Regions from separate parts of the Azoarcus sp. Soil_N_20 genome, predicted to be linked through region 1. Evidence: riboswitches for the same ligand, from Rfam matches in the RefSeq annotation. Region 1 holds a riboswitch; each other region holds the start of a gene.

Region 1 (7,517 bases):
GGTCGAGATCGAGCCGTTCAAGACCGCGATTACGGTCGGTTTCGACCGCAGCTGGCCCTTCGTCGCCTACACGGTGGCGATGCTGCTGATCAGCGCGGTGTATTACAAGTTCTTCTGCCGCTTCGTGTGCCCGCTCGGTGCGGCGATCACCCTCGGCGGCCGCCTGCGCATGCCCGCCTGGCTGGTGCGCCGCGCCGAATGCGGCCAGCCCTGCCAGACCTGCCGCCACCGCTGCGCCTACGATGCGATCGAACGCGACGGGACGATCGATTACGACAACTGCTTCCAGTGCCTCGACTGCGTCGGCATCTACCATGACGACACGCGCTGCGCGCCGCTGATCCTGTACCGGCGCAAGGGATGGAAGCTCGGGGAGGGCGGTCAGCGGCGTCCGGGCGCGCGCGCGGACGGGCAGGCACACGGCGTGGTCGGAACCACAGCCGTTGCGGCAAACGCCGGAGGCGCGCTCGGGATCAGCGGCTGACCCGGCTGGCCGCCCCGGTCGAGCCGGGGTTGGCGAGCCGGGTCAGCAGGCGCAGGGTCGGCAGACCGCCGCGCAGCAGCGCGCGATGGACCTGAACCAGCGCGGCGCCGGCCTGCAGCCGGGCCTGTGCTTCATGCACCGAGGCGATGCCGCCGACACTGATCAGGCACACCGCGGGGCCGAGCGCCGCGGCCAGTTCCGCCAGTCGGGCGCAGGCCAAACCCGCGGCACCTTCGGCCGACAGCAACAGGCCATCGGCGCCCGCATCGACGCAGCGGCGGGCGAGTTCGACCCGCCCGCGGTGCTCGAGCCACGCCGCCGGCAGCTTGGCCACCAGCGCCAGTCGGTGGCGGCGGGGCAGCCCCGCGCGTGCCTGCGCAAGCGCGGCCAGCAGAGCGGTGAAATGCGCAGCCGATGGGCAGTCACGCCCCGGATTCAGGGTCAGGTAGTCGGCCGCTCCGTGCCACGCGGTGAGGGCGTTCAGGACCGCCGTTTCCGCCTGCGACCAGTCGAGCGCCGGCGGCTTGACCAGACTGAGACCGCACCGCACCCCGTGGCGGTGCGCCCGCACTCGCGCCGGCGGGACGGTGGCGAGCGTCCACCGGCTGCCGATCTCGACCGCGCCCAGGCCCAGCCGCTCGCCGTGCGCGAGCAGGCGGCCGTGGCGGTCGAAGCCGGCTGCGAGCCCGAGTGGCGACGGAAACACCAGCCCCATGGTCCGCACCGGCTGCGGCAGCGGCGCCGCGCGTTCGCCCCGGTGCGCAGGAGCGCGCAGCAGAGCTTCGAGCGCCCAGCGGGTGCGCAGGGCGCGTGGCGTCAGTCGGGCGATCATGGTTTGTGCACGCGGCCCGGGGTGCTGCCGGTACGCCGGCCGCGCCGGGCAAAATCGCCGATGAATGCGACCAGCGCCTCGACCGCGGCATCGGGCAGACCGTGGTACAGGCTCACCCGGACGCCACCGCGCTGCGGATGGCCGCGCAGGTCGCGCAGCCCCGCTGCGTCCGCGGCGGCGATGAAGTCCTCGCAGCAGGTGGTGTCGGGCAGATCGAAGCAGGGATTGACCTGCGAGCGCCAGGCCGGCGCCACGCGCCGGGTGTAGAACCCGCCCGCGCCCGCATTCGCGTCGTCGATCGCCCCGTGCACGGCGGCACTGCGCTGCACGAGCCGGCTCGCCATCGCCGCCACCCCGCCCGCGTCCTCGATCCAGTGCAGCATGCGGTGGGCGACGAAGATCGGCAGCACCGGCGGCGTGCACAGGCGCGAATCGGCCGCGGCCTGCTCCGCGTAGTTCATCATGCGCGGGGTGTCGGCACGCGCGTGGCCGAGCAGGTCGCGGCGCACGACGATCACGGTGAGGCCGGGGGTGCCGATGGTCTTCTGGGTGCCGGCATAGACCACGCCCAGCCGGCTCCAGTCCAGCGGGCGGGTGAGGAAGTCGGAGGTCATGTCCGCCGCCAGTGCCAGATCGAGCTCGGGCAAGGCATGGAACTGCACGCCGTCGGCGGTCTCGTTGCTGGTGAAGTGGGCATAGGCAAAGCGCCGGCAGTCGATCGCGGACCCGTCCTCAAACCGGTCCGGATCGGTGCTGCGCACATCGTCTCCGTCCATCCGGCCGTCGGCGGCCAGGGCCAGCACGCGCACGTCGCCGTAGTGCCGCGCCTCGGCCAGCGCACGGCGCGACCAATACCCGCTGTCGATATAGAGTGCCCGGCCCGCTGCGCCGCTCCCCGCCGCCCTGTCGTCAGCGTCCGCGGCGTCCTCGCGGTGGCCCAGCAGGTTCATCGGCAGCAGCGCGAACTGGGCGCTGGCGCCGCCGCCCATGAACAGCACCGCGAAAGCCTCGGGGATCGCCAGCAGGCGGCGCAGACAGGCTTCGGTTTCCGCCTGCAGGCTGCGGAAGGCGGCGGTGGTGAAGGGCAGGCTCAGGATCGAGCCCGGTCCTGGCCGACACGCGGCGGCGACCTCGTTCGCGACCACCCCCGGCAGCGCGCCGGCCGCAGCGGAAAAGCTGAATCCGGGTGCCGCCTGCCAGGCGGCGAAGGGTTCAGGAAAAGAGCGCGCCGGCATGCGCGCCCAGGCCCATGAAGAACAGCACCGGAATCGACAGCAGGGTGTTGACCCGCGCCGACAGGAAGGTGATGCGCGAGGCGCGCAGGCGCTCGTCGAGCGGGGCGGGCACGAAGCCCAGCACCCGCTTCTGGTACGGCCACAGCACGAACCATAGATTGCACACCATCAGCGCCGCGATCCAGATCCCGATCCCGAGCGGCGCCAGGCTGCCGTGCAGGCTCAGGGCCTCGAACAGCCAGCCGCGTTGCCACAGGATGAATAGCCCGCTGCCCAGCGTCAGCAGCGAGGCGTAGCGGAAGGTGCCGTGCTCGCGCTGCATGAGCGCGCGCTGGCGCGGGCTGTCCGGGTCGCTCAGGTCGGCCGCATTCAGGGCCACGTAGCGCGAGCGGGTGACCGCGGTGGCGTAGTTGTGGCCGATCCACACCAGCGCGCCGGCAAAGTGGAACCAGCGTGCAATCGCTTCGAGCACCATGTTTTCCATCATCGCGCCCTCAGCCGGCGAGCCGCAGCAGCAGCGCGAGCATGGCGGTAAGGGCCACGCCGAGGAGCACGGTGGTGAGCGAGGAATCGAGGATCCTACTCATCGCGCTCGAACTCCATGCGTGCCCACGAATTGTGGTCGTTGCGCATCACCAGCGGCTGCAGCCGGGCCGCGGGCGCTTGCGCGCGGGCAATGGCGTCACTGACCAGGTGATGCTGCGGCGAGCGCGCACAGGCAGGGTCGGTGTTGCAGGCGTCGCCGGTGAGGAGGAAGGCCTGGCAGCGGCAGCCGCCGAAGTCCTGTTCCTTCTCCGGGCACGAGCGGCACGGCTCGCGCATCCACTCGTCGCCGCGGAACTTGCGGAAGGTGGGCGATTCGTTCCACAGCCAGGCGAGGCTTTGCTCGCGCACCGAAGGGAATTCCAGGCCTTCGATGACGCGCGCCTCCTGGCACGGCATCGCCGCGCCGTCGGGCGCGATGGTGAGGTGGATCGAGCCCCAGCCGTTCATGCACGCCTTGGGACGGCCCTCGAAGTAGTCGGGGATGACGAAGTAGATCGTCATCCGCTCGCCCAGACGCGCGCGCGCCGCCTGGACCGCGCGTTCGGCGGCGTCGAGCTGGTCGCGGGTGGGCAGCAGCGCGTCGCGGTTGATCAACGCCCAGTTGTAATACTGGATGTTGGCGAACTCGAGGTAGTCGACACCGATGTGCTCCGCCAGCGCGAGGATGTCCTCGACCTGGTCGATGTTGTGGCGGAACACCGGGACGTTGAGCACCATCGGGAAGCCGTGGGCCTTGATCAGGTGGGCGACCTTGACCTTGAGGTCGAACACGCGCGCGCCGACCAGGCGGTCGGTGAGCTCGCGCTCGCTGGACTGGAGCGAGAGCTGGATCTGGTTGAGGCCGGCCTGCTTCAGCGCGACCAGGCGCTCGTCGGACAGGCCCACGCCGGAGGTGATCAGGTTGGTGTAATAGCCCAGCGCGCTGGCATCGGCGACCAGTTCCTCGAGGTCGTCGCGCAGCAGCGGTTCGCCGCCGGTGAAGCCGAGCTGCACCGCGCCGAGTTCGCGGCCCTCGCGCAGCACGCGCTTCCATTCCGCGGTGGACAGCTCTTCGTCTTCACGACGGGTGTAATCGACCGGGTTGCTGCACCACGGGCACTTCAGCGGACAACGATAGGTCAGTTCGAGCACCAGCCACAGCGGCTTGCCCTGACCGTCAAGCCTGACGACGGATCCATCCTTTGGCACGGAACACCTCCACGAACTTGTAAACGCCGTCGGCGACGCGATCGTCATCGCCCGGATAGCGTTGCTGCAACTCGGCCGCCAGCTCGCCGACCGTACGCTGGCCATCGCAGCGCGCGATGATGTCGGCAGCGGTCGGATTGAGCTTGACGATGCCCTCGGGGTAAAGCAGGACGTGGGCGTCCTGGGTGGGTTCCCAGCGGAACAGGTACATCGGATTGAGGGCGTAGCGCTCGCCGGCGGCGGGGCGGCTGGTCTCGGTCATGCGGCGGACTCCTTGCTGCGGCCGGAGCGGCGTGCGCCGCCCCGGCCACAGTGCATGTGCTCAGCGAACGTAGACGTAGGCGGTCACTTCGAAGCCGAGACGGATGTCGCAATACGCGGGGTCGGTCCACTGCATGGTAGGGCTCCTCGAGGATGATGGAATGCGAACCGGCCAGGTGACCGGTCCGGAACCATTCTCCCCGCGTGGGCCCGTCGGCCGGAACCGTAAAATCAGCGTTCAGGCATCAGCAGGATCATGAGCCGGCAGCGGCGAAAATCATGATTCGTGTGCCGCGTTCCGGATTTTTGATATGGGTTAAGGCAGGATCGGCCGGACCTTGCCGATCTGGGCGAGCAGCGCGCTGCCGGCCGCGTCGGCCTGCCCCTGCCAGCGATCGAAATGCAGCAGCTGGTCGAGCGCCATGCGCGGCAGCCAGCCGGCGGCCTCGAGCTCGGGTCGGGCATGGAAGTGGCTGACGTAGCCGATGCACAGGTAGGCCACCGGGATGATCTCGGGCGGGATGCCGAGCGCCTCGCGCAGCGCCTGCTGCTCGAAGATGCTGACCCAGCCCACCCCCAGGCCTTCCGCGCGCGCGGCCAGCCACAGGTTCTGCACCGCGCACACCGAGCTGTAGACGTCCATCGCCGCGATGTGGGTGCGGCCGACCACGACCGGGCCGTTGCGGCTGCGGTCGCAGGTGATGCACAGGTTGATCGGCGCCTCGAGAATGCCTTCGAGCTTGAGCTTGCGGTAGGTGCTGCGCTTGTCCTCGTCGAACATCAACTCGGCCTCGGCATGCGCCGCGCGAAAGGCCTGGTTGACCCTGCCCTTGATCTCGGGCGAACGCACCACGATGAAATCCCACGGCTGCATGAAGCCGACCGAGGGCGCATGGTGGGCGGCGGTCAGCACTCGCGCGAGGACCTCGTCGGGCACCGGATCGGGCAGGAACTGGCCGCGGACGTCGCGACGGGTGTGGATCGCGCGGTACACCGCGTCACGCTCCGCGGTGCTGAAGCCGGGGTTGCTCTGGATGGTTTGTTGCGGGTCTTGCCGTGGGCTGCTCATGAAGTATTCCCCTTGTCGTCGAGCAGTGGGCAGCGGCCGACCAGGCCGTTGCGGAAACGCTTCGAGGCCGGTCTTCCGACTCAGGATCATTTCGTCCGGACGCCTTCCCGGTCTCGCGGACCAGTGGCTGGGCACAAGCTTGCCCGGACAATCCCCATCACGGCGCTGGGCACGTGGCGGAATCTCACCGCCTTCCCGATTCTCCCGCGCGCAGGGCGCGGGCACCTCGAAGCAGAAAACGCGTGATTCTACGGGATCGGCGGCGGCACCGGCAGCTGCCGCCCTCCCGTCGCGGGTGTGCCGGCGCACAGACCCGACTCCGCAGCCCAGGTCGCGCAAGCGCAGCAGGCCGTCGCGGTCGGGAATGGTCGCGCAGCGACGGCCGATGGTGATCGGGCCGGCGCCGCCCAATGTACTCGTGCGCACAGAGGCCGCGCGCAATCGGGAACACACTGTTGATAACGATCCTGCTTGATGGCCCCGCTCCGCGGCGCCGGCAGTGTCGATGCTGATGGGTGCATGCAGGTGGACCAGCCAGGACGACTCGAGCTGGCCAGCCCGTGCCGTTCGGTTCAGTTGCGGACCGTCCGGCGAGCACGGCCCGATCCAGCATAAAGAGCAGGAGCTTGCCATGCACACGATCATTTGTTTCAAGACAGCGCTCGCCCTCGCGCTCGTCGCCGCCCTTGGCGGGTGCACCAACATGGGGTTGCCCGGAAGCGCCGCCGGCACTGGTGTCGGTACTCAGTCCTACCCGGTCACCGAGAACGTATCATCGTCCAACATCTACTCCGGCTATGGCGTGCTGCAGGCGATCGAGCGGGTCCAGCAGCCGGTCACGAGCGCGAACACGGGTATCGGCGGCAGCTCGATCGGCCTTGGTACCGTGGCGGGGGCCGTGGTCGGGGGGCTCGTCGGCAACCAGGTCGGAGGAGGCTCCGGCAAGACGATCGCCACGGTTGTCGGTGTCGCCGGCGGTGCCTACGCCGGTCACGTCCTCGAGAACCGGAACCGGAACGCTCCGGCACAGACCGTGAGCGACGACTACCGGTTCACCGTTCGCATGGAACAGGGCGCCCATCAGGTGCTGACGCAAGGGATGACTGCCGATTTCCGCGTCGGCGACCGGGTATACATCGACAACGCAGGGGTTCTGCGCCGGTACTGATCCCTCGCTTCGATCCGGAGGGACGGGCACGGTCGCAACTTCGTCACAGCGGGGCAACTGCGGCCTCGGGCTCCTTCCTCCCCTTGGAGGGGGAGGGACAAGGTGCCGACCCAGACTTCACGTCTCTCATTGCCGGTTTAATAGGTGCGCGCCAGCAGTGCGTCGAAGCCCGGGTAGTTGGCGCGGGTCAGGGCGTACTTCTCGGCGCTCGCAGTGCGCGAGGCGCCGGACTCGAGGGCGTCGATGAAGGCTGCACGGTCGGTCACCCAGCTGCCACCGACAAAGGTGACGCCGCGGGCAAACAGCGCATCGGGCAGGCAGCCGGCACTGGGGCCGATCATCGCGATCCAGCGTGCGTCGCGGCAACAGGCCAGCATGCGGTCCAGGGTGTCGTTGAGCAGCAGCGTGCTGGTCGAGATCACCTTGGTGCAGCCGGCGAGTTCGGCGGCATCCGTGGTGACCCGGTAGCCCGCGTGTTCCCCGGCGAGTTCGGCCTTGAGTTCGACCACGGTCAGCTTTGCGCCCGAGTCCAGGATGCGCCCGAGCAAAGGCATGAACAGGCCGATCATGCCGATCGACTCGCCGGCCTGCGGTTGCAGCTGGCCGATGGAGTCGGCGCTGTTGTCGGGGCGGAAGCCGGCGCGGTCGTACAGGCAGCGGGTCAGGGCATTGGCCGCGGCGAAGCCGATGGTCTTGTCGATGCCGGTGCCGCCGGCGTAACGTCGCGCCACTTC
Region 2 (7,517 bases), on a different contig from region 1:
GTTGTGAGCTCTGCGCGAGCTGGTCGAGCCAGGGGTGCAGGACTTCCATGAATTTCTCGAGCTCGGCACTGATCTGGTCGCGGCTCCAGCCAAGGTCGCGGTGAAACTGATGTTCCACGATCAACTCCACCAGCTGGTGGGTGAGTGCGGTGCGGGTGGGGCCAAGGTCGGCGATCTCCCATTCGTGCATCAGCTGGTGCATCTGGGCCAGTCTGGCCGGAAAGCCGGCGGTGGCGAACACCGGGGTGCGATGGCTGACCAGCAGCGCACGGCCACGGCGCTTGGCGGTCAGCGCCTCGCCGAGGTTGTCGACGATATAGGGGTAGATCACCGGCAGATCCCCGAGTGGCAGCAGTGCATCGTCGAGCACGTCGAGTGCGCGCGATTTGCCCGGTGCCCATTCCTGGGTGCCGTGAGTGCCGAAATGGATCAGGGCATCCGCTTGCTGTGCCCACAGGTAGACCGCGAGGTAATGGTGCGACAGCGGCTGTTTGCTGCGGTGCATGAAGGGGTTCTGGCCGCGGCGCAGGGTCTCCTCGCGTGGTGGCTGCGGCAGTACCGACAGCTTGCCGATCTGCAGGCGGGGGATCACGAACACCGGTTCGCCCTCCCACTGCACGACATAGCGACTGCTGGCAGGCGGTCCCCAATGGCGCTCGATCCGCTGCCGCACCGGCGCCGGCAGGGTCTGCCACCAGGTCTCGTAACGCGCCAGCGGCAGCGCCTCTGCCTGCTGTGCCTGCAGCAGGGCGACGAGATCGGCGTCCGGGTAGTAGGCCCGGAGCAGGGGTTGGAGCCCGCCAATCCAATCGGCCTCGGGTGTGGGCCGGGTGTCGTAACCGGCTGCGGCCAATGCGCCGGAGACCTGTTCCAGACTGCGCGGTACGTTGAGGAAGGAGGCGCCGAAATTGGTCCCGCCCGGCGGATAGTTGTACACCATGGCGACCAGCTGCTTGTCCGCGGCTGGGCGCGAACGGAGCGCAAGCAGACGCTTCGCCTTTGCCACCACCGCGTCGGCCTGGCGCTCGATGAGCACGGTGCGTCGGCCCCGGTCGGCATGGGTGACCACCATCAGCGGATCGATCGCACCGGCGGCCTCGGGCTGGACCAGATAGAACGGGGTGTCGCCGAGCGACAGCCCTGCGGCGTCCTGTTCCCACGCCGCCTGATCGCCCTGGCGGTAGGGCTGGGTCGCCAGCACCGGGGTGGCCCAGCGCTCGAACAGCGGCTGCAGTGCGGCGGCCTGCGGGGTGAGCTGATGGACCACGATCAATCGCGGGTGCGGGGTGGGGGCCGCGGCTGCGGAGTCCTGCTCCAGCATGGCCGCGAGTCCGGCGCCATCGACCTGCTGGCCGAACACCGCATAGGCAAAGAGGCCCTGGTGCGCGAACCGCCGAAGCCAGTCGTCCAGCCAGTCGGTGGCGCCGTTGATGAAATGGTAGCGATGCACCAGCACCGCGACTGCGGGTTGGTCGCTGTAGCGGGGGACCGTGCCTTGCCAGGCCGCCAGTGCGTCGGCGTTGTCGAAGAAGTCCGGCGCATCGGGATGATAGAGGCCGCGCGCGGGCCACCGCCGCGGAGCCGGCAGATCCGGCACCGCAGCCTGGTCGATGGCGGCGGAGGCGAGCGTGAACGCGTGGCGGACGTTGGTTTCGCCCCCCGCGCGCAGATACTCGTCCATACGCCGTGCCGCACGGTCGGCCGGAGCTGCCGGCACTTCGGCGCTGATCCATACCACCCGCTCGGGATGACTGGCCGCGTGGGCGTCGAGCATGGAACCGAAGAGTTTGTGCAGCCGGGCATGGGCGCTTGCGTGAGGCACATCGACCCACACCAGGTCGGCCTGTGTCAGGGCCCGGGCCATGGCTTCGCGCTGTTCCGCGGCCTGCCCCGGGGTGTCACGCAGCGGATGGTCGAGGTGGCGGACCGTCCATCCTGCCGCAGCACCGAGACGTTCGATCATCGCGCTGCGCGCGGCAGGAGTGATGTCCGCCGTCACCCACAGCAGGTCGCGGGCGAGGGCGTTGCCGCTCGCGCACCAGAGGGCGATGCACAGCAGCCGGAGCAGCGTGTTCATCGGTCGTCACCTGCGCCCGGTTTCTCGCCCGCGGCACCATCCTCGGGGACATAGATGATGCTGCCATCGTGCAGGCGGTATGCAACGCCGGCACGCACGCCCTTGCCATCGCTGACGCTTCCACTGCCCTTGTAGCGGACTTCGCGTCCCTGCTCGGTGACCACGATCTCCATGTCCGGCTCGCCCGCCTTGTGCACCCGGGTGGGGTCGGGAGGGGCGGTCTGGCGCGTACTCGCCGCCACTGCAGCGAGCAGGGCGACCACCAGCACGAGGAACACGTCGACCAGATTGACGGCCGACAGCATCGGATCTTCATCGTCCTCGTCGAGCACCTTCAGATGCTTGAGACTCATGCCCGCACCTCACGGGCCTTGCGGATGGACAGCAATTCGGCCAGCAGCCAGCGCCGCCGCACCGAATAGACTACCAGGCCGACCGAAGCCGCTGCCAGCGCCAGTACCACGCCGGCAAAGGCGCCGCTGAATACCGCCAACGCTTCGTGCCCCTGGCCGGTGGCCACGCTTTGCAGCGCGGGGCCGAGCGGAATCATGGTCGCAATCAGTCCGAGCATCGGCGTGACCCGGCTCAGCAGCCGCAATGGCTCGATCTGGCGCAGTACCCGCATCTCCAGTTCTTCCATCGAATACCCGGCGTCACCGGGCAGGCAGGCATAGTCGGGCAGGCGCCAGCGTTGCCAGCCTTCCATCAGGGTCCTGCCGGCGACCCACAGGGCGTAGGTGAAGGCAAGCGCGACGAGGGTGAGTACCGGCCACAGCAGGGCTTGGGCGATCTGCAGAAAGCTTGCTTCTATCATTGTCGGTTTCCGGTGACGGGGGTCAGAAGGTGATGGCCGGAAACTTCGGCCTTACGGTGACGGTCTTGCGGCCGGCCGGTGCGCTCAGGCTGACCCTCAGCTGCTTGAGCCCGGCATGGTTACCGAACGCGGAGAAGACGATCGATTGCAGCGCGGACACCCGGGCACATTCGAACTCGAACGCATAGACGATGTTGGCAATGTCCGCCGATCGGTCCGCGGTCGCGAGATCCGGTGCAAGCTGTGAGCGGGCGACGGTGCAGGCCGCTTCGGCAGCGGGCTCGATGAACTTGTCGAGTTCGCCGAGACGGCCCTTCAGGAGATCGAGGGTCTGCTGTTGCGCGGGGGTCTTCGGTGGGTAGTCGAACCCGAGCAGGCTCTCCAGCGGGAAGTTGAATTCGCCCCTCAGTACATCGCCCTCGATGACGAGGGTCAGGGTGGCGTGCCCATGGGTGTGGTCGCCGTGGCCGAAGGCGGGCGTTGCGACAGTGGTTACGGTGGCGACGGCCACGGCGCAGGCGAGCGCCGTCAGCGGCGAACGGCCGGGTCGGATGGTCATGGTGATGAACTCGAAAAGTCGCCCTCACTGTCTTCCCCGACAGTGCGTGGGCACAAGGTTGCGGTTCGTCAGGCGAACCGCAACAGCCTTGTTGGCCGGTATCCGGGCTGGCGGCACACATTTCCATCGCCTTCCCGGGCGGATCTGATCGATCCCGGTTCCAGTGGCTGGGTGATGGAAGTGGCCCGGACATCGAATTCCGGGCCTGGCCGCTTACCGTTGCGGGGGCAGCGCAGGTTATCCCGCCCCGCGCAGCCGTTCGAGGCCGGGGGGACGAGACTCCTGCTTCCCGTTGAACTGTGCTCCCGGAAAGGAAGCACGAGCACCAACGGGCCTGATGTTAGCCGAATGCCGACCGAGTGTCAGCCGTGTCCGGTTCGCCCGCCACCGCGTTGCTACCGTCGCGCAAGGCCCGGACATCGCCGGCGAATGGCTTCGTCCGGAGCAGTTGCCGCGAATCCGGGCTTTCTACTTCGGAAAGACCCTGAAGTAGAAGGCCCGGCTGGCGTAGGCCATCACCGGCAGGGTGATCAGCAGCAGCGGCAGCACCAATGCGCTGATCATGATCACCACCGCAAGCACCACGGCCCAGCACATCATCACCGGAAAACGCGTGAACACTGCGCGGACGCTGGCGACGACGCCGGAGACGAGGTCGGCGCGCCGGTCGTGGATGAGCGGGATGGAGAACGCCGAGATGGTAAACAGAATGAAGGCCAGCACCGCACCCATGATCGAACTGAACAGGATGAAATCGCTTACCCGCGCGTCGGCCGGCAACATGCGGGCGAACCCGATCGGCTCGTGACCGACCATGAAACCATAGAGGGTTCCCGCATCGGTGAGCCAGATCAGGAACAGCAGCGCGCATACGAAGGAGACGACCCAGCCGCCTCGCGGCATGCGCCGGAACCCACGCGGGATGTCGGCGGCCACCGGCTTCCCGCCGGCGTGAAGGACGTCCGAAACCGAGAAGAAACCGGCCAGCAGTATCGGCCCGACCAGCATGAATCCACCCGCCAGTGAGAGGCTGAGCGGCGCGATCGACACCGCGTCGAGGACCAGAAACAGCATGCCGCCCAGAACGACGAACACGGCCGCGTAGGCCGCACTCAACATCGGCACGGCGCGGAACTGAGCCATCCCGACCGCGATCGACGACCACAGGTCGGCCAGACTGACCTGCGCCGGCTGCAGCGATCGCGCGGCCGGTCTGCTTTTCGGGTGTTCGGGAGCGGGTTCGGACATGGCAGAGCATCCTCGGTCGACACCGGAGGCCGCATCCGTCCGGCACGATGCGCGAGTGGGTGATTGGGTCATGAATCGCGCGACCGTGCGGCCGGTGACGATTCCGTTTCATGTCGATTGTGGGCGGCGCCGGCCGCAGCTGCCTTGATCGAAATCACATTCGGCGGGCGGCAGAACTCGTCCGGATGAGAGGTGTCCGTCTACGAGGCGTGGGCTGCTGCCCGCCCCGAGCACTGCATGTAGCCGGCGTAGGGCAGGCCACCCGCGGCGAAGGCCGCAGGGATACCGGGCTGGCGGGCGTCCGATGCGCAGGGAAGTTGCGTCCGGGTATCGAAGTCGCGATCACGCGCGCGTCTCCTCCGGGTGTTACCTTGGTTGCAGCGACCGTCGAATACCGGAGGCATGAACGTGTCGGAACGATCAGGATCCGATTTGCCGCACGATGTTGCCCGCCTGCTGAGCCTCGTCGACGACTTGCTGCGGGAGCTGCAGCCGCGTTCGCAGACGCGGGCCGGACTCGACAGTCTGTTCGACCGCGATCTGGGTCTGGACAGCCTTGCCCGGGTCGAACTGCTGGCGCGGGTGGAGCGCGGCTTCGACGTCCGCCTCCCGGCGGAAGTGCTGGGGGCGGCCGAAACGCCACGACAGCTCATCGACGCGATCGGAAACGCTGGGCATCGGTCCGCCCGCTCGGCGCTTGCGGGTGTGCGGCTGGCGATCCCGGAACAGGCCGAGGGCGTTCCGGCGGACGCCGCCACCCTGGTCGAGGTGCTCGACTGGCATGTGGCCCGCCACCCCGACCGCATACATGTCACCTTCTACCGCAGCGCGGACGAGACCGAGGCCCTGAGCTATGGGCAACTCGCCGATGCCGCCGCACGGGTTGCCGCGGCACTGATGCGCGTCGGCATCCGGCCGGGGCAGTGCGTGGCGATGATGCTGCCGTCGGGGCTGGATTTCTTCCGCAGCTTCTTCGGAATCCTGTTTGCCGGCGCCGTGCCGGTGCCGATCTATCCGCCGGCACGGCCGGCCCAACTCGAGGACCATCTGCGGCGACAGGCCGGCATCCTGCGCAATTGCGAGGCGCGCGTGCTGATCACCTTCGATCAGGTTCGCCCGCTCGCGCGCATGCTTGCAGGTCTGGCGCCGGCGCTCGATCGCGTATTGACGCCTGCCGATCTCGATGCCGCGCCGATGTCGCGCATGCCTGCCGATGGCGACGAGCTGGCACTGATCCAGTACACCTCCGGATCGACGGGCGACCCGAAGGGCGTGATGCTCAGCCATCGCAACTTGCTTGGCAACATCCGTGCGTGGGGGAGCGCGATCGGGCTGACCTCGACCGATGTCGCGGTGAGCTGGCTACCGCTTTACCACGACATGGGCTTGATCGGCGCGTGGCTGGGCAGCCTCTACTACGCCTGCCCGCTGATACTGATGTCGCCGCTGGATTTTCTGGCCCGACCCGAGCGTTGGCTGTGGGCCATCCATCACCATCGCGGCACGGTGACCGCGGCCCCCAACTTTGCGTTCGACCTCTGCGTTCGGCGTTTGTCCGACCAGCCACTGGAGGGGCTGGATCTGTCCAGCTGGCGGCTGGCGATCAATGGCGCCGAGCCGGTGAGCCCGGATTCGATGGCGCGTTTTGCCACTGCCTTTGCCGCTTACGGACTGCGGCGCGAAATTCTCACCCCGGTCTATGGTCTCGCCGAATGTACGGTGGGACTGGCGATATCGCCACCGGGTCGCGGGGTGCAGCTTGACCGCGTGCAGCGCGACGCCATGATGATCCACGGCCGCGCCGAACCCGCCGCAGCCGGTGATGAAAGTGCCCTGGTCTTCGTCTGTTGCGGACCGCCGCTACCCGGCCACCAAGTGCGGATCGTCGATGAAGGCGGGCGGGTGCAGCCCGAGCGCAGCATCGGCAGTCTTGAGTTTTGCGGGCCTTCGGCCACGGCCGGGTACTACCGTAACCCGGCGGCAAGCGCCACCCTCTTTAATGGCCAATGGCTGGTCTCTGGTGATTACGCCTACCTGGCCGACGGCGAGGTCCATATCACCGGGCGGGCCAAGGACATGATCATCCGCGGCGGACGCAATTTCTACCCCTACGACCTGGAACAGGCAATCGGCAATCTCGCCGGCGTACGCAAGGGCTGTGTGGCGGTCTTTGGTGTCGTCGGTGCCCACCGTGCGGACGAAGAACTCGTCGTGGTGGCCGAGACGCGCGCGCGCGATGACGCCCCCCGGCACACCCTCGAGCAGCGCATCACGGCCGCGGCGGTCGACCAGGTCGGACTGCAGCCCGATGTGGTGGTGTTGGTGCCGCCCCATGCGGTGTTGAAGACCTCGAGTGGCAAGATTCGCCGCGCTGCAGTGCGCGATGCCTATTTGAACGGCACGCTCGGCGCATCGGCACGGGCGCCGTGGCTGCAGCTTCTGCGCCTGGAGATCGCCAGTTGGAGGGGACGCGTGCGTGCCGGCGGTGAGCGTGCCGGCCAGCTTCTCCATGGGATCCGGGTGTGGGCGGGATTCGGTGTGCTTGCGCCGCTTGCCGCGCTTGCGATCCTTACCCTGCCCACGCTCCGGCTGCGCTGGGCCGTGGCCCGCACGTTGGCACGCCTGTTTCGCGTGGTCAGCGCATGCCCGCTGCGGGTGGAAGGTCTCGAACACCTGCCGTCCGGTCCCTGCGTGCTGGTCGCCAATCATGCGAGCTACGTCGACGGGTTCGTGCTCGTCGCTGCGCTGCCGAGGCCGGTCGGTTTCGTCGCCAAGGCCGAATTCAAGGCCAACCCCTTGATGCATGCGCTGTTTTCGCG
Region 3 (7,517 bases), on a different contig from region 1:
GTCCAGGTGTGCAGCGCTTCCTCGTACACCTGGCGGGCCTGGTAGATCTGCAGTTCGGGCGCGCTCATCTTCTCCATCACCGCCAGCCCGATGTTGCGCATCGCCAGGATGTCCGAGGTGGTGAGATAGGACAGCACGTTCTCGAACACATGGCGCTCGGGGGCGGTGAGCGTGTGGTGGTAGTCGTGCACGTCCTGCGCCATCGGGATCTCGAGCGGGGTCCAGTGGTTCTTGTTGGCGTTGAGGAAGAACTCCCACGCCCACGGGTACTTGAACGGGGCGAGCTGGTTGATGTCGGCCTTGCCATTGACGATGCGCTTGTCGGCGGCGCGCACCGGGGCCAGCGCGAGCGCGGAAGGGGGCTGTGTGTCGATCGCGCGCGCAGCGGGCCTCGCCGTGATTGACGCTGCGGCGGGGCCCACGCCCGGTGAGGGCGGGCGGGCGAGGGGATCGGCCGGCAAGGTGGCTGCGCGCGGTGGCGCAGGCAGGTCCCAGTCGTTGAAGAAGGCGTTCATTGGCAGGCCTCGCATTCGGGATCGAGTATCGAGCACGCCCGGGGCGCGGCCTCGGCGGCAATGGCGGTGGCGGCGCTGCCGTGGGCGGTGGTCTTCTCCATCGCGGTGGCGCCGAGGGTGCGCAGGTAGTAGGTGGTCTTGAGTCCGCGCAGCCAGGCCAGGCGGTAGATCTCGTCGAGCTTGCGCCCGGACGGGGTGGCCACATAGAGGTTGAGCGACTGCGCCTGGTCGATCCATTTCTGCCGCCGCGAGGCGGCCTCGATCAGCCACGTCGGGTCGATCTCGAACGCGGTGGCGTAGCGCGCCTTCAGTTCGGCCGGGATGCGGTCGATCGGGCCGAGCATGCCGTCGAAGTACTTGAGGTCGGCAACCATGACCTCGTCCCACAGGCCGAGCCCCTTGAGTTCGCGTGCGAGGTAGGCGTTGACCACGGTGAACTCGCCCGACAGGTTGGATTTGACGTACAGGTTCTGGTAGTCGGGCTCGATCGAGGCCGACACGCCGATGATGTTGGAGATGGTCGCGGTCGGTGCGATCGCCACGCAGTTGGAGTTGCGCATGCCGTGACGGGCGATGCGTTCGCGCAGCGGACCCCAGTCGAGCGCGGACGAGCGCTCGACCTCGACCAGCGCACCACGGCCCGCCTCGTCGTCCGCGCGCAGGCGGCCGCGGCCCTCGGCGAGCAGCGCGAGGCTGTCCTGCGGCAGGATGCCGCGGTCCCACAGGCTGCCGCGGTAGGTGGAATAGCGCCCGCGCTCCTCGGCAAGTTCGGTCGAGGCCCAGTAGGCGGCATGGCACACCGCTTCCATCGAGCGGTCGGCGAACTCGACCGCCGCATCCGAGGCGTAGGCCAGCCCCATCATGTGCAGTGCGTCGGAGAAGCCCATGATGCCCAGCCCCACCGGGCGGTGGCGGACGTTGGCGGTGCGCGCCTTGGGGGTGGCGTAGAAGTTGATGTCGATCACGTTGTCGAGCATGCGCATCGCGCCGCGCACGGTGCGCATCAGCTTGTCGTGGTCCAGCGTCCAGCTGCCGTCGATGTCCTGCTTCAGATGGGCGGGCAAACTGACTGAGCCGAGGTTGCACACCGCGGTCTCGGCGTCGGAGGTGTTGAGCGTGATCTCGGTGCACAGGTTGGAGCTGTGCACCACGCCGGCATGCTGCTGCGGCGAGCGCAGGTTGCAGGCGTCCTTGAACGTGATCCACGGGTGGCCGGTCTCGAACAGCATGGTCAGCATCCTGCGCCAGAGCTGCACTGCGGGCAGGGTCTTGAACAGGCGGATCTCGCCGCGCGCGGCACGCCCTTCGTGGGCAATGTAGGCGGCCTCGAAGTCGCTGCCGAATCGGTCGTGCAGGTCGGGCACCTCCACCGGCGAGAACAGCGTCCACTCGGCGTTCTCCATCACCCGCTTCATGAACAGGTCGGGAATCCAGTGGGCGGTGTTCATGTCGTGGGTGCGGCGGCGTTCATCGCCGGTGTTCTTGCGCAGTTCGAGGAATTCCTCGATGTCGAGGTGCCAGGTCTCGAGGTAGGCGCACACCGCCCCCTTGCGCTTGCCGCCCTGGTTGACCGCCACCGCGGTGTCGTTGACCACCTTGAGGAAGGGGATCACGCCCTGGCTCTTGCCATTGGTGCCCCTGATCCGGCTGCCGAGCGCGCGCACCGGGGTCCAGTCGTTGCCCAGCCCGCCGGCGTACTTCTGCAGCAGCGCGTTTTCCTTGATCGACTGGTAGATGCCTTCGAGTTCGTCGGCCACCGTGGTCAGGTAGCACGACGACAGCTGCGCATGGCGGGTGCCGCTGTTGAACAGGGTCGGCGTGCTGCTCATGAAGTCGAAGGGCGACAGCAGGCGGTAGAACTCGATCGCGCGGGTCTCGCGGTCGATCTCGTTCACCGCGAGGCCCATCGCCACCCGCATGAAGAAGGTCTGCGGCAGCTCGATGCGGGTCTCGTCGATGTGCAGGAAGTAGCGGTCGTACAGGGTCTGCAGGCCGAGGTAGTCGATGCGCAGGTCGGCCTCGGCGTCGAGCGCGGCCGCCAGGCGCGCGAGGTCGAACTCGGCCAGGCGCGGGTCGAGCAGCTCGGCCTCGATGCCGCGCGCGATCGCCAGCGGGAAGTACCCGGCATAGCCGGCGACCATGTCGTTCTGGTGGCACTCGCGGCCCAGGGTCTCGATCCGGATCGCCGCCAGCAGCAGACGGGCGGCGACGCGGCCGTAGTCCGGCTCACGCTCGATCAGGGTGCGCGCGGCGAGCACCAGCGACTGGCGCACCGCCGCCAGCGGCACGCCGTCGTAGAGGTTGGCGAGGGTATGCTCGAACACGGTGTCGGGACTGACGTCGGCGAGTCCGGCGCAGGCGTCGCGGCAGGTCGCGAGCAGGGCGGCGCGGTCGAGCGGCCGGCGCAGATCGCCGTCGGTGACGTGCAGCACCGGCTGGCCTTCGGCAGCGACTTGTGCGGCCTGCTGCGCCGCGCGCTCGGCGCCCCGGCGTTCGCGGTAGAGCACATAGGCGCGGGCGACGTCGTGGCAGCCTTCGCGCATCAGCGCGAGTTCGACCTGATCCTGGATGTCCTCGATGTGGAGCATGCCGCCGTCGGGCAGGCGGCGGGTCAGAGCCTGGACCACGGTGTCGGTGAGGTGGGCGACGAGGTCGCGGCTGCGGGCTGACTCGGCGCCCTGACGGCCTTCGACCGCGAGGAAGGCCTTGCTCATTGCGGTCGTGATCTTGCGTGGGTCGAATCCGACCACGATTCCGTTGCGGCGGATGACCTGCATCGCAGCGAAATCGATGGTGGCGGTCGCTGCCGGATGGCTGGCGGAAGCCAGTGTGGAGTGGATTGCGGTCGTGCCTGCGTCGAATCTCATCGAACGTCCCCGTCGAGTCGAGGGGCGGATGAGCCGGCAGTGAACACCCACGACCCGGAAACGTGCCGAAGCGGCGGCAAAGTGCCGCCGGACCGGTGACCACGGGCAGGAGCGCTCCACTGGGACACCCCGCCCCGGTTGAAGGAAAATATGCGCTGGCAGGTCTCCTGGCTCGCGGGTCAAGGTCCTGTACACGCCTTCCCGGGATCGATCTCCCAGTGGCATCGTGCTGTGCAGGACTCGCCGACGACAGTTGCGGGGGCAGCTCCGGCTTCGGATGGATATGCATCCATCCTTACCGGATTCCCTTTTGCGTTCCCTTCGCGGGAAACCAGCGCAGGCGCCAGTGTAGTGGCACGAGCGGTGAAGACACAAGCGCGGACTACTACCGGAACCAATCTTCTTGTGTTCATCTACTAAATGGCGGGCGCGCGACCCGTGCCGACCGCAGGCGGTGGCTGCGGCGGCATGGCCTTGGCGCGGCGCGACCAGGTGATTGTCGCTGCTGGCGACGGAACCTTTGTCCGGATGTCCGGGTCACCTATACGCGGTATGCAATTGAACGGCCGGATACGTGCAAGCCGGCCACGATGCGGCTCGATTGTGGTCCGACCGCCGCATTCACGTGCAGGTGCTTCCCGATGCCCAATCGACTCGCCGCCGAAACCTCGCCCTATCTTCAGCAGCATGCGGAGAATCCGGTCGAATGGTGGCCGTGGTGTGAGGAGGCGCTCGCGCTCGCACGCCGCCTCGATCGCCCGATCCTGCTGTCGATCGGCTACTCCGCCTGCCACTGGTGTCACGTGATGGCCCACGAGTCGTTCGAGGACGCGCAGACCGCGGTGCTGATGAACCGGCTGTTCGTCAACATCAAGGTCGATCGCGAGGAGCGTCCGGACCTCGATCAGATCTACCAGAGTGCCCACCAGATGCTCGCCCAGCGCAGCGGCGGCTGGCCGTTGACGATGTTTCTCACGCCCGACGGGACGCCCTTTTTCGGTGGCACCTACTTTCCGAAAATGGCGCGCTACCGCCTGCCGGCCTTCGCCGACATCCTGGAGCGCGTTGCCCAGGCCTTTGCCGTCAACCGCACGGCGATCGAAGAACAGAACGCCACCGTGCGGGCCGCGCTCGCCCGCGTCGGCGCTGCGGGCGGCGGCAGTCACCATTCCGATTTCGGGCCGCAGCCGCTCGGGGCGCTTCGCGACCTGCTGAGCGCGTCCTTCGATGCGCAATACGGGGGCTTCGAACCCGCACCGAAATTTCCGCATCCTTCCAATCTCGCGTTCCTGCTCCGGCGCCACCGCAGCACCGGGGACGACAAGGCCCGCGACATGGCACTGTTCACCCTGCAAAGGATGGCTTTGGGCGGGATCTACGATCAGCTCGGCGGGGGTTTCTGCCGTTACAGCACCGATGCGCGTTGGCTGATCCCGCATTTCGAGAAGATGCTCTACGACAACGGCCCCCTGCTGGGGCTGTACGCCGAAGCCTGGCAGCTCGGTGAAGATCCGCTGTTCCGGACGGTGGCGGAGGATACCGCGGGGTGGGTCATGCGCGAGATGCAGGCCCCCGAGGGGGGCTATCACAGCGCGCTCGATGCCGATTCGGAGGGCGAGGAGGGGCGCTTCTACGTGTGGGATCGCGACCAGATCAGCGCTGGCCTGCGCCCCGATGTCTATGCCGTTGTCGAGCGTCACTACGGCCTCGACGCGCCGCCCAACTTCGAGGGCCGATACTGGCATCTCGCGGTCTGCCGGCCGCTGGAGATCGTCGCCCGCGAACTGTGCATGGCGCCCGAAGACGCCGCCCGCCGCCTGGCCGAGGCACGGGCTTGCCTGCTCGCCCTGCGTGGCGAGCGCGTTCGCCCCGGCCTCGACCACAAGATCCTGACCAGCTGGAACGCACTGATGATCGCCGGCATGATGCGCGCGGCGCGCGTGTTCGGCCGCGACGACTGGCGCGACTCGGCGCGGCGGGCGCTGGAATTCATCCGGACCCGGCTGTGGCGGGACGGCCGCCTGCTGGCGACCAGTGCAGGCGGACCCGGGCGGCTCAACGCCTATCTGGACGATCATGCCTTCCTGATCGAGGCCCTGATCGAGAGCCTGCAGACCCGCTACCAGGCCGAGGATCTGGACTTTGCGGAGGATCTCGCCGACGCCCTGCTCGACAGCTTCGAGGACCGCGCCGCAGGCGGATTCTTCTTCACCCGGCACGACCACGAGGCCTTGATCCAGCGTCCCAAGCCGATCCACGACAGCCCCACCGCATCGGGCAACGGCGTGGCGGCACGGGTGCTCACCCGCCTTGGCCACATGACCGGTGAAACGCGTTATCTGGCCGCGGCGGAACGCTGCATGCAGGCCTTCTATGGGGTCCTGAGCGACAGCCCGGCAGGGTGCGCCAGCCTGGCGTTGGCGCTCGAAGAGCAACTGGTGCCGCCTACCCTGATCGTGTTGCGCGGCCCTGCATCTGCGCTTGAGGCCTGGCAGCGGGAACTGGCCCGGCAGCATCTGCCCGACGCGATGCGGTTCGCCATTCCCGCGGGCACGCCGCAACTGCCGCCGGTGCTGGACAAGCCATGCACGGATCAGGTGAGTGCCTGGGTGTGCAGCGGCACCACCTGCCTCGAGCCGCTGCATTCGATCGACGAGTTGTCGCGCCTGCTCGCGCGCTAGCGCAGTCGGGGGAACGCGGTGTCAGGACGCGGGGCGGGCCGTCGTGGGGGCAGCGCGGCGCCGTCCCCGCGCTGGCGGATGGTTCAGGCCTCGCGCATCATCAGCCAATACTGGACCTTCATCGTTGTCGCGGCGCCGGCGATGATCGCCACGGTGGTGAGGATGGAGCCGACGGCCAGCGTGGAGAAACCGGTGATGCCCTGGCCGATGGTGCAGCCGAGTGCGGTGACGCCGCCGAAGCCCATCAGCAGCGCGCCGACGATATGGCGGATGAGGTCGTCGGGGGCGCGGAAGCCCTCGAGCCGAAAGCCCTTGCTGGTCAGCGCGTACAGTGCCGAGCCGGCGATCACGCCGAGTGCGCTGGCAATGCCGAAGGTGAGCACCCGGCTGCTGTCGCTCCACAGCATCAGCAGTTCCAGCGTGTAGGCCGCCGGTGCGACGAAGCTCAGGGACTCGGCGCGGCCGCTGTTGGTGGCGATGAAGGCCTCCTCGAGGGTGTCCGGGTGTTCGGCGACGAAGCCGAGATGGCCGGACACATACCATCCGGCCAGGGTGAGACTGCCGATGACGATGCCGCCAACCAGCACGTCGCGGCGCCACGCTTCGCGACTGGCCAGCGCCGCGAGCAGCAGGCCGCCACCGATCACTGCGGCGGCAGTCAGGACCGCGGTATCCGGCGCCATTCCGGCACCGGCGAGGAAGGAGGGGATGTCCTGGCCGTGCGGCAGTTCGATGGCCACCGCGTCGAGAAAGCGCACCCGCCAGACTGCGAACAGGCCGCGCATCGTCATGTAGGCGCCGATGCCGAGGAAGAAGAACACCACCAGCGATTTCAGGTTGCCGCCGCCGATGCGGATCAAGGTCTTGCTGCCGCAGCCCGACGCGAGCGTCATGCCGATGCCGAAGCAGGCGCCGCCGACAAGGCTCGACAGCCAGATCAGCCTGCTGCCGGTGTAGATCGACTTGGATACGTCGAACAGCCCCGCCAGGCCCAGCGCGGCGGTGCCGAGCACTGCCACCGCGATCGCCAGCATCCACATCCGCATGCGGTTCCAGTCGCCCATGTTGACGACGTCGGAAACTGCGCCGAGGGTGCAGAAATTGGTCTTGTTGCCGACAAAGCCGAACACTGCGCCGAGCACGAAGGCGAGCGCGGTGATGGTGGAGGCGGCGACCAGGGGTTCTTCCATGATGCAGGATCCGGAACAGGGCGACCCGCGATTCTATTTGAAATCAGCTGGGCCGGTGCTGATAAGGGGTTGGATCGGCAATGCCGGCCGCTTCGAAGCCGGCCCGGCGCAGGCGGCAGGCGTCGCAGCGGCCACAGGCCCGGCCATTGTCATCGGCCTGGTAGCACGACACCGTCATCCCGTAATCGACGCCGAGCGCGGTGCCGCGGCGGATGATGTCGGCCTTGGAAAGCTCGATCAGCGGGGCATGGATGCGCAGGCCGT
Region 4 (7,517 bases), on a different contig from region 1:
GCAGCAGGATGCGCTGGTCGTTGCCGAGCGCGAGCCGCACCAGGTGCGGCACGATCAGCCCGACGAAGCCCACCGAGCCGACCAGCGTCACCGCCACCGCGGTGAGCAGCGAAGCCAGTACATACAGCACCCGGCGCAGGCGGTGCACGCTGACGCCGAGCGCGCGCGCGGTCATTTCGCCGCGCGCGAGCACGTTGAGATCGCGCGCGAAGGGCAGGATCGCCACCAGTCCGGCCAGCAGCACGACGAGCGCCGGCCACGGGCGGGCTGCGCCGCTGGCATCGCCCATCAGCCAGAACAGCATCGACTGCACCCGGGTGTCCGGCGCCAGCGCCAGCATCAGCATCACTGTCGCGCCGCAGCCGGCGGCGACGATGACCCCGGTCAGCAGCAGCCGGGTCTGGGTCCAGCTGCCGTCGCCGTGCGCCAGCCCGAACACCAGCGCCATCGCACCCAACGCGCCCGCAAAGGCCCCCGCATCGACCCAGAAGGTCGCAACCCCGAGCGAGATCGCCGACAGCGCGCCGACCGCCGCGCCGCCCGAGATTCCGAGGATGTAGGGGTCGGCGAGCGGATTGCGCAACAGCACCTGCATCAGCGCGCCGGCGGTCGCCAGCAGTCCGCCGCAGACCAGGGTCGCCACCGCGCGCGGCAGGCGCAGCTCACGCACCACATTGGCGGCCATGCCGACCTCGTTGCCGAACAGGGCGCCGGCGACCTCGGCAGGCGAGATCGGCAGATTGCCGGCGGACAGCGCCCAGGCAAAGACCGCCACGCCGGTCACGACCAGCGCAGCGATCACGGCCGCGGCCCGCCCGCCGCGCGTCATGCGTCGCCGGTCCGCCGCTTGCAGCCGGGATCAGCGCGGCGCAAAGCGGACACCGACAAACAGGTTGGCGCCGGGCGTGCGATAGCCGCGCGCAAGTTCGTAGTCCTGATCGAGGAGGTTGTTGGCGCGCAGCTCAAGCCGCCAATCCGGGGCAAAACGATAGTGTGCATAGGCATTGAGCAGACCGTAGCCGTGAAGCTCCACGGCATTCGCGGCATCGTCGTAGCGGCGGCTGGAGGCATTCACCTCCACCCCCCAGTTCAGCTTGTCGGCAGCATGGTCGAGCCGCACAAAACCAGCCGTCCGGGCCCGTCGGGGCAGGCGCCGCCGGTTGATCTCGTCCTTGGCATCGAGGTAGTCGAGTCCGGCCGCCAGATTGAACGCGCCAAGCGCCAGGAAATAACCGATCTCCACTCCCTCGAGACGGGCTTCGCCAACGTTGACCTGCTGCCCCCTGAGCGCGGAGACCGGGTTGCTCGAAATGAGATCCTTCACCCGGTTGTTGAAGTAGGTCAGTTCGAGCATTTGCGCACCCTGATTCCACCGGACTCCAAGCTCACGGTTGAGTGCCTGCTCCGGTTTGAGATCGGGGTTGCCATGGTAGCTGGTCAGCGAGGTCAGGGGCCAGTACAGCTGATTGAAAGTCGGCGCATTGAACGCCGTGGCCACGCTGCCGTGCACACGCCATGCGCCGCTCAGGTCGTAGCCGTAGGCAAGCAGACCGGTGGTCTTGCCTCCGAACTGGGAGTTGTCGTCGTGGCGGGCATTGAGCTGCAGGTGATGGGCATCGATCCGCGCGGACCAGCCGAGCACGGCGGAATTCACCCTGCGGCTGTCCTTGCGGTAGGTCGTCGTACTGTTCAACTTGCTCTCGACGTACTCGTAGGCCAGCATCAGGCTGCCGACCGGCAGGCCGATGTCATGCTGCCATACCAGCTGATCCTGCCGGGTATCGAAGCGGCCCGGTTCGGCGCTGCTCGCCTTGTTGAGCGACCTGTCCTCGCTCTGGCCGAGACGAAGGGTGCTGGTCCAGCCCGCGAACAGGACATTGCGCATGTATGCGTTTGCCGAATTCGACTTCTTGTCGAGATAGGAGTCGAAGTAGCTCAGTGCGGAAGCGTCGTAGCGGTTGCGACCGTCCGATTGCAGAAAGCTGACGCCGACTTCATCCTGGTCCCGGAAGCCGAGCGCCAGCGAACCACTCATGTAGTCGTTGCGGAAGCCGTCATCATCGTCCCAGTACGATGTCCGATTGGGGTTGCTGGGGCTGACCCAATAGGCCGGATCCCGCTTCGAGTTGAAGCCGTCGGTGCGCTCCCTGCCCGCGCTCAGGCTGTAACGCAAACGCTCGATGCCGCCCGCCAGGTTGATCGAGCCCTGGAAGCTGTCGTCCGTCCCGTAGCCGGCGAAGACCTCGGGGTGGAAGCCCGCCTCGCCCTTGCGGGTGAACACCTGGATCACGCCGCCGATGGCCTCCGAGCCGTACAAGGCGCTGGCCGGCCCGCGCAGGATCTCGATCCGGTCGATCATCCCGAGTGGAATGCTCTCGAGGGTCGGCGCGCCCGAGCTTGCCGAACCGATCCGGAGCCCGTCGATCAGTAGCAGGGTGTGACGTGCCTCCGCGCCGCGAATGAAGACATTCGAATTGGAGCCCGGCCCCCCGTTGGCGCTGACCTGCACGCCGGGCAGCGCCCGCAGCACCTCGATCAGGGAAGAGTGCCCGGCGCGCTGAATGTCCTCGCGCTCCAGCACCTGGACGCTCGCAAGACTGTCTTCTGCGCGCTGACGCTGACGGGTGGCGGTGACCACGACCGACTCGAGGGCCGGCTCGTCAGACGCGGAAGCAGCGGAAATGGACAGGGGCACGGCCGCCGCAAAGCTCGCGCAGAGCATCGAATAGCGAATAGGGATCATGAGTGAACACCTAGCGCGGCGCGTAACGAACGGCGATGAAAGCGCTGGCCCCCGCCGTGGAGAACCCGCGGGCAAGCTGATACTCCTTGTCGAACACGTTGTTCGCCCGCAACTCGAGCCGCAGTTCGGGCGTCAAGGCGTGATGGAGCCAGGCGTTGACGATGCCGTACCCGCTCAGACGCTGCCCGTCTTCGCGTGCGCTCTGCCCGCGCCACTCCACACCCCAGGTCCATTTTCCGATGTTGCGGTCGATCCCCAGCGATGCGCTGCGTTTCGCCCGCCGGATGAGTCGTTCACCGGTGTCCTCGTCTTTCGCATCGAGCAGATCGATCGTCGCCCGCACTCGGTAATCGAACACCATGGCGCTCGCGCCCCACTCCACCCCCTTCAGCCTGGCCTTGCCGACGTTCTCTGGCGTGTTGCCCCACTGGATGAGGTTCTCCACCCTGTTGTCGTAGTAGGTCGCATGCGTGCTGAACCGGTCGTGCTCCCAGACCACGCCAAGCTCGCGATTGAGAGACTCCTCGGGCTTCAGGTCCGGATTGCCGCCGAAACAGCCGAACGGAGGGAAACAGGCGAGCGGGAAATACAGGTCGTTGAAGGTCGGCGCCTTGAATGCGGTCCCGACGCTGCCACGTACCTTCCACTGTGGCAGAAACTGGTAGCCGTAGGCGATCAGACCCGTCGTCTTGCCGCCGAACTGCGAGTTGTCATCGTGACGGGCGTTGATTTGCAGGTGATGCTTGTCGAACTGTCCGCCCCATCCGATCAAGGCCGAATTCACCAGGCGCCGGTCGCGCTCGAAGGTGCCCGTGGTATCGATGCGCTGCTCGAGGTGCTCATAAGCTGCGAGCAGCGAACCGCCCCCCACGGCGATGTCGTTCTGCCACATGAACTGGGTCTGCACCGTGTCGAACCGGTCGGCCGGCGCCGACGTGGACCGGGTGTGCGAGCGGTCTTCGCTAGTGCCGAGGCGCAGCGTACTGATCCACGCGTCCGCGAGCTTGTTGCGCAGGTAGACACCCGCGCTGTCCAGGCCCTTGTCCACATAGGAGTTGAACGGCTGATCGGCGTCGAACCAGTTGCGCCCCTCGGAATGAAACAGCGTGAGCCCGAGCTCGTCGTCCTCGCGCAGGCCCAGCGCAGCCGAAGCGCTCAGGTAGTCGTTGTGGAAACCGTCGCGATCGAGGTCCGCTGCGGTAGAGACCTGCGGACGAGCATTGAAGCCATCGGTCCGGTCGCGTCCCGCCGACAGGCTGTAGCGCAAGCGCTCTTCCCCTCCGGCGAGGGACGCGCCGAGCGTATAGGTGCGCTCGGTGCCGGCACCGACACGGACACTCGGATGGAAGCCCGCTTCGCCCTTGCGCGTGAAGATCTGGATCACGCCGCCGATCGCGTCCGAACCATAAAGCGCGCTCGCCGGTCCGCGCAGGATCTCGATGCGCTCGATGAGGGCGGTCGGAATCACCTCCAGCGAGGGTTGTCCGGTGGTGGCGGAACCGACCCGCATGCCATCGATGAGCACCAGCGTATGCCCGGAATTGGCGCCACGGATGAATACACCCGTGTTTGCACCCGGGCCACCCGTACTGCTTACCTGGATACCGGCCTGCGAGGCCAGGAGTTCGATGAGCGTGCTGTGCCCGGCGCGCTCGATCTGCTCGCGCCCGATCACGTCGATACTGAAAAGGGCCTCATCGGCACGCTGTTGCTGACGGCTGGCGGTAACGACGACATTGTCCAGTTCGGTTTCGGCCGCTGCCTGCAGGGGCACGACCATCGCTGCCGCGAGTGCGGCACAAGAAACACGGATTCTCACTGATTTTCTCCCGGCCCCACGGTTTGCGTCCCCGCACCGCGTGAAGCGATTGCCAAGGACATGCCAGGGAGAGAACCGAAGAGAGCCGCAAGCCGCCTGCACCCGTCGTCGCCACCCCGCGACACATCCGCCATTTCGCATTTGGGCCGGTATCCGGGCTCATGAGCGGTGCCGGTCAGAATCGACCGGACCCGACGCATCGCCTTCCCGGGCAAACGACACCCAGTGGCTTTTCGATGCGCCTTACGCTCACTTACCGTTGCGGGGGCAGCACAGGCATTGCGCGCCAGAAGCGACGCTCACCTGTTTCCCGTTTAACCCTCGGGCGAGAACCGCCTCCGGGCACCACAAACGCGCTACCCCTTTCGGGGCAGTGGGGGCGGATGATACCGTGTCCGGCCTTGTCGTGCACTGCAAAATCGATACCACCAATGACCTGCGAACTCATCCTCGGCGGCGCCCGCTCCGGCAAGAGCCGCCATGCCGAACAGCGCGCACGTGAATCGGGCCTCGCCGTCACCGTGATCGCCACCGCGGAAGCCGGTGACGAGGAGATGGCCAGCCGCATCCGTCGCCACCAGGCGGACCGTCCGCGGCAGTGGCGCACCGTCGAGACCCCGGTCGCACTGGCCGCGGCGCTGCGCCGCGAGGCCGCAGCCGATCGCTGCGTGATCGTGGACTGCCTCACATTGTGGTTGTGCAACCTTCTCACCGGCGCCGAGAAGCTGCCCCCCGCCGCCACCGCCGATGCCTTGCCGCTGTTCGGCCGCGAACGCGACGCCCTGCTCGCTGCCCTGCCGACCTTGCCCGGCAGAATCCTGTTGGTCGCCAATGAAGTCGGCCTCGGACTGGTGCCAGACAGTGCGCTCGGCCGCCTGTTCCGCGACGAGGCCGGACGCCTCAACCAGGCGATCGCGGCCGCATGCCCACGGGTGGTTTTCGTTGCCGCCGGCCTGCCGCTGATGCTGAAGGGCGGCTGACCCGCCGTGCTACCATCCGCCGCGCCCGCCTCTCACCGCCCTCGCAGGACAGCCATGCACTTCCGGATCAGCGCTCCCGACCACGCCCTTGCCAGCTCGCTGCAACACAAGATCGACCAGAAGACCAAACCGCCTGGCGCCCTCGGACGCCTCGAGGCGCTGGCGCTGCAGATCGGCCTGATCCAGCACACCCTCGCCCCCGAACTGCGCCAGCCGCACATCATGGTGTTTGCCGGCGACCATGGCGCGGCCCGCGCCGGGGTGTCGGCCTTCCCGCAGGACGTGACCTGGCAGATGGTGGAGAACTTTCTTGCCGGCGGCGCCGCGATCAACGTGTTCAGCCGCCAGCTCGGACTCGGACTCACCGTGATCGACGCCGGCGTCAATCACGATTTCGGCCAGCGCCCCGGGTTGATCGGCGCCAAGATGGGCCCCGGCACCGCCAACTACCTGGAGCAGCCGGCGATGGCGGCCGAAGTGCGCGACGCCGCGCTCGCCCGCGGCCGCGAACTGGCTTATGCGCTCGCCGCCAACGGCTGCAACTGCGTCGGCTTCGGCGAGATGGGCATCGGCAACACCGCCGCCGCCTCGCTGCTGACCCACTGCCTGATCGGCACCACCGGCGGCGCCGACCTCGCCATCGTCACCGGCCGCGGCACCGGTCTGGACGATGCCGGGCTCGCGCGCAAGCTGGCCTTGCTGGAGCAGGCGCTGACCCGCGGCGGCCGCCCGGCCGACCCGCTCGCCGCACTTGCCGAATACGGCGGTTTCGAAATCGCGATGATGGCCGGCGCCATGCTCGGCGCCGCGGAAAAGCGCATGGTGCTGCTGATCGACGGCTTCATCGTCACCGCCGCGCTGCTTGTAGCCCAGCGCATCGCGCCGGACATCCTGCCCTATTGCGTGTTCGCCCACCGCTCGAAGGAGCCCGGCCACACCCTGCAACTCGCCCACCTCGGAGTCGAGCCGCTGATGGAACTCGACCTGCGCCTGGGCGAAGGCACCGGCGCCGCGCTCGCCTTCCCGCTGGTACAGGCCGCAGTCAACTTCCTCGGCGAGATGGCGAGCTTCGAATCGGCGGGGGTCAGCGGCAAGGCCTGAGCTCCCGATGCGCTACCAGCTCGAACTCTTCTTCACCGCGCTCGGCTTCTTCACCCGCTTGCCGGTGCCGGCCTGGGTGCCGTGGTCGCCGGAACGGCTCAATCACGCCGCGCGCTATTTCCCGCTGGTGGGCTGGGTGGTGGGCGCGATCGGCGCGCTCAGCTATCTTGCGCTCGCGCTGCTGCTGCCCGCCGCACTGGCGGTGATCCTGTCGATGGCGGTCACCATCCGTGCCACCGGCGCCTTTCACGAGGATGGCTGGGCCGACAGCTGCGACGGCCTCGGCGGCGGCTGGAGCAGGGCGCAGGTGCTGACGATCATGAAGGATTCGCGGATCGGCAGCTACGGCACGGTCGGCATGGTGCTGATGCTGGCGGCCAAGATGGTGGCGCTGATCGAGCTGGGCGCTCACGGCGACCCCGCGGTGGCGGTGGCATTGCTCGTGGCGCATCCGCTGTCGCGCCTGGCCTCGACCAGCCTGATCCACCTGCTGCCCTATGTGCGCGACGACGAGAGCTCCAAGTCGAAGCCGCTCGCCCGCCGCCTGAGCGCCCCGGAGCTCGCCATCGCCGGCGCCTTCGGGCTCTTGCCGCTGGCGCTGCTCGCACCGCTGGAGGCGCTGTGCGCCACGGGAGCGACGATCGCGGTCACCGCATGGGCCGCGCGCGTGTTCCTGCGCCGGCTCGGCGGCTACACCGGCGACCTCCTCGGCGCCACCCAGCAGGTCACCGAACTCGCCTGCTATCTCGGCATCCTGGTCGCATGGAACTCCATCTGATTCGTCATCCCCGGCCGGATGTGCCGCCCGGCGTGTGTTACGGTCAGTCCGATGTCGGCCTCGCGGAATCCGCAGCGGCGGTCGCCGACCGCCTGC

Evidence for each region. Region 1 has a riboswitch for cobalamin ahead of bluB (5,6-dimethylbenzimidazole synthase). Riboswitches for the same ligand answer to the same signal wherever they lie in the genome.
Region 2: another riboswitch for cobalamin. It lies ahead of AC3A35_RS09255 (ZrgA family zinc uptake protein); the one in region 1 lies ahead of bluB (5,6-dimethylbenzimidazole synthase).
Region 3: another riboswitch for cobalamin. It lies ahead of AC3A35_RS00815 (ribonucleoside-diphosphate reductase subunit alpha); the one in region 1 lies ahead of bluB (5,6-dimethylbenzimidazole synthase).
Region 4: another riboswitch for cobalamin. It lies ahead of AC3A35_RS00545 (TonB-dependent receptor domain-containing protein); the one in region 1 lies ahead of bluB (5,6-dimethylbenzimidazole synthase).

What each region holds. Positions count from the first base shown of each region.
Region 1 covers NZ_JBDGKX010000006.1:140,286-147,802, forward strand. The annotation lists gene AC3A35_RS13755 (4Fe-4S binding protein) at 1-484, shown strand, start outside; gene AC3A35_RS13760 (dihydroorotate dehydrogenase) at 474-1,316, opposite strand; gene serC (3-phosphoserine/phosphohydroxythreonine transaminase) at 1,313-2,551, opposite strand; gene AC3A35_RS13770 (hypothetical protein) at 2,529-3,038, opposite strand; gene pqqE (pyrroloquinoline quinone biosynthesis protein PqqE) at 3,131-4,285, opposite strand; gene pqqD (pyrroloquinoline quinone biosynthesis peptide chaperone PqqD) at 4,254-4,547, opposite strand; gene pqqA (pyrroloquinoline quinone precursor peptide PqqA) at 4,608-4,682, opposite strand; gene bluB (5,6-dimethylbenzimidazole synthase) at 4,863-5,615, opposite strand; cobalamin riboswitch at 5,664-5,859, opposite strand; gene AC3A35_RS13795 (outer membrane lipoprotein) at 6,247-6,783, shown strand; gene AC3A35_RS13800 (Rossmann-like domain-containing protein) at 6,921-7,517, opposite strand, start outside.
Region 2 covers NZ_JBDGKX010000003.1:419,253-426,769, reverse strand. The annotation lists gene cobN (cobaltochelatase subunit CobN) at 1-2,077, opposite strand, end outside; gene AC3A35_RS09265 (DUF2149 domain-containing protein) at 2,074-2,430, opposite strand; gene AC3A35_RS09260 (hypothetical protein) at 2,427-2,891, opposite strand; gene AC3A35_RS09255 (ZrgA family zinc uptake protein) at 2,914-3,450, opposite strand; cobalamin riboswitch at 3,527-3,795, opposite strand; gene AC3A35_RS09250 (DUF2189 domain-containing protein) at 3,919-4,698, opposite strand; gene AC3A35_RS09245 (AMP-binding protein) at 5,131-7,517, shown strand, end outside.
Region 3 covers NZ_JBDGKX010000001.1:158,406-165,922, forward strand. The annotation lists gene AC3A35_RS00810 (ribonucleotide-diphosphate reductase subunit beta) at 1-515, opposite strand, end outside; gene AC3A35_RS00815 (ribonucleoside-diphosphate reductase subunit alpha) at 512-3,382, opposite strand; cobalamin riboswitch at 3,523-3,733, opposite strand; gene AC3A35_RS00820 (thioredoxin domain-containing protein) at 4,024-6,063, shown strand; gene AC3A35_RS00825 (YeeE/YedE family protein) at 6,147-7,253, opposite strand; gene queC (7-cyano-7-deazaguanine synthase QueC) at 7,297-7,517, opposite strand, start outside.
Region 4 covers NZ_JBDGKX010000001.1:101,345-108,861, reverse strand. The annotation lists gene AC3A35_RS00555 (FecCD family ABC transporter permease) at 1-829, opposite strand, end outside; gene AC3A35_RS00550 (TonB-dependent receptor domain-containing protein) at 860-2,743, opposite strand; gene AC3A35_RS00545 (TonB-dependent receptor domain-containing protein) at 2,754-4,562, opposite strand; cobalamin riboswitch at 4,691-4,927, opposite strand; gene cobU (bifunctional adenosylcobinamide kinase/adenosylcobinamide-phosphate guanylyltransferase) at 4,994-5,542, shown strand; gene cobT (nicotinate-nucleotide--dimethylbenzimidazole phosphoribosyltransferase) at 5,597-6,643, shown strand; gene AC3A35_RS00530 (adenosylcobinamide-GDP ribazoletransferase) at 6,651-7,421, shown strand; gene cobC (alpha-ribazole phosphatase) at 7,406-7,517, shown strand, end outside.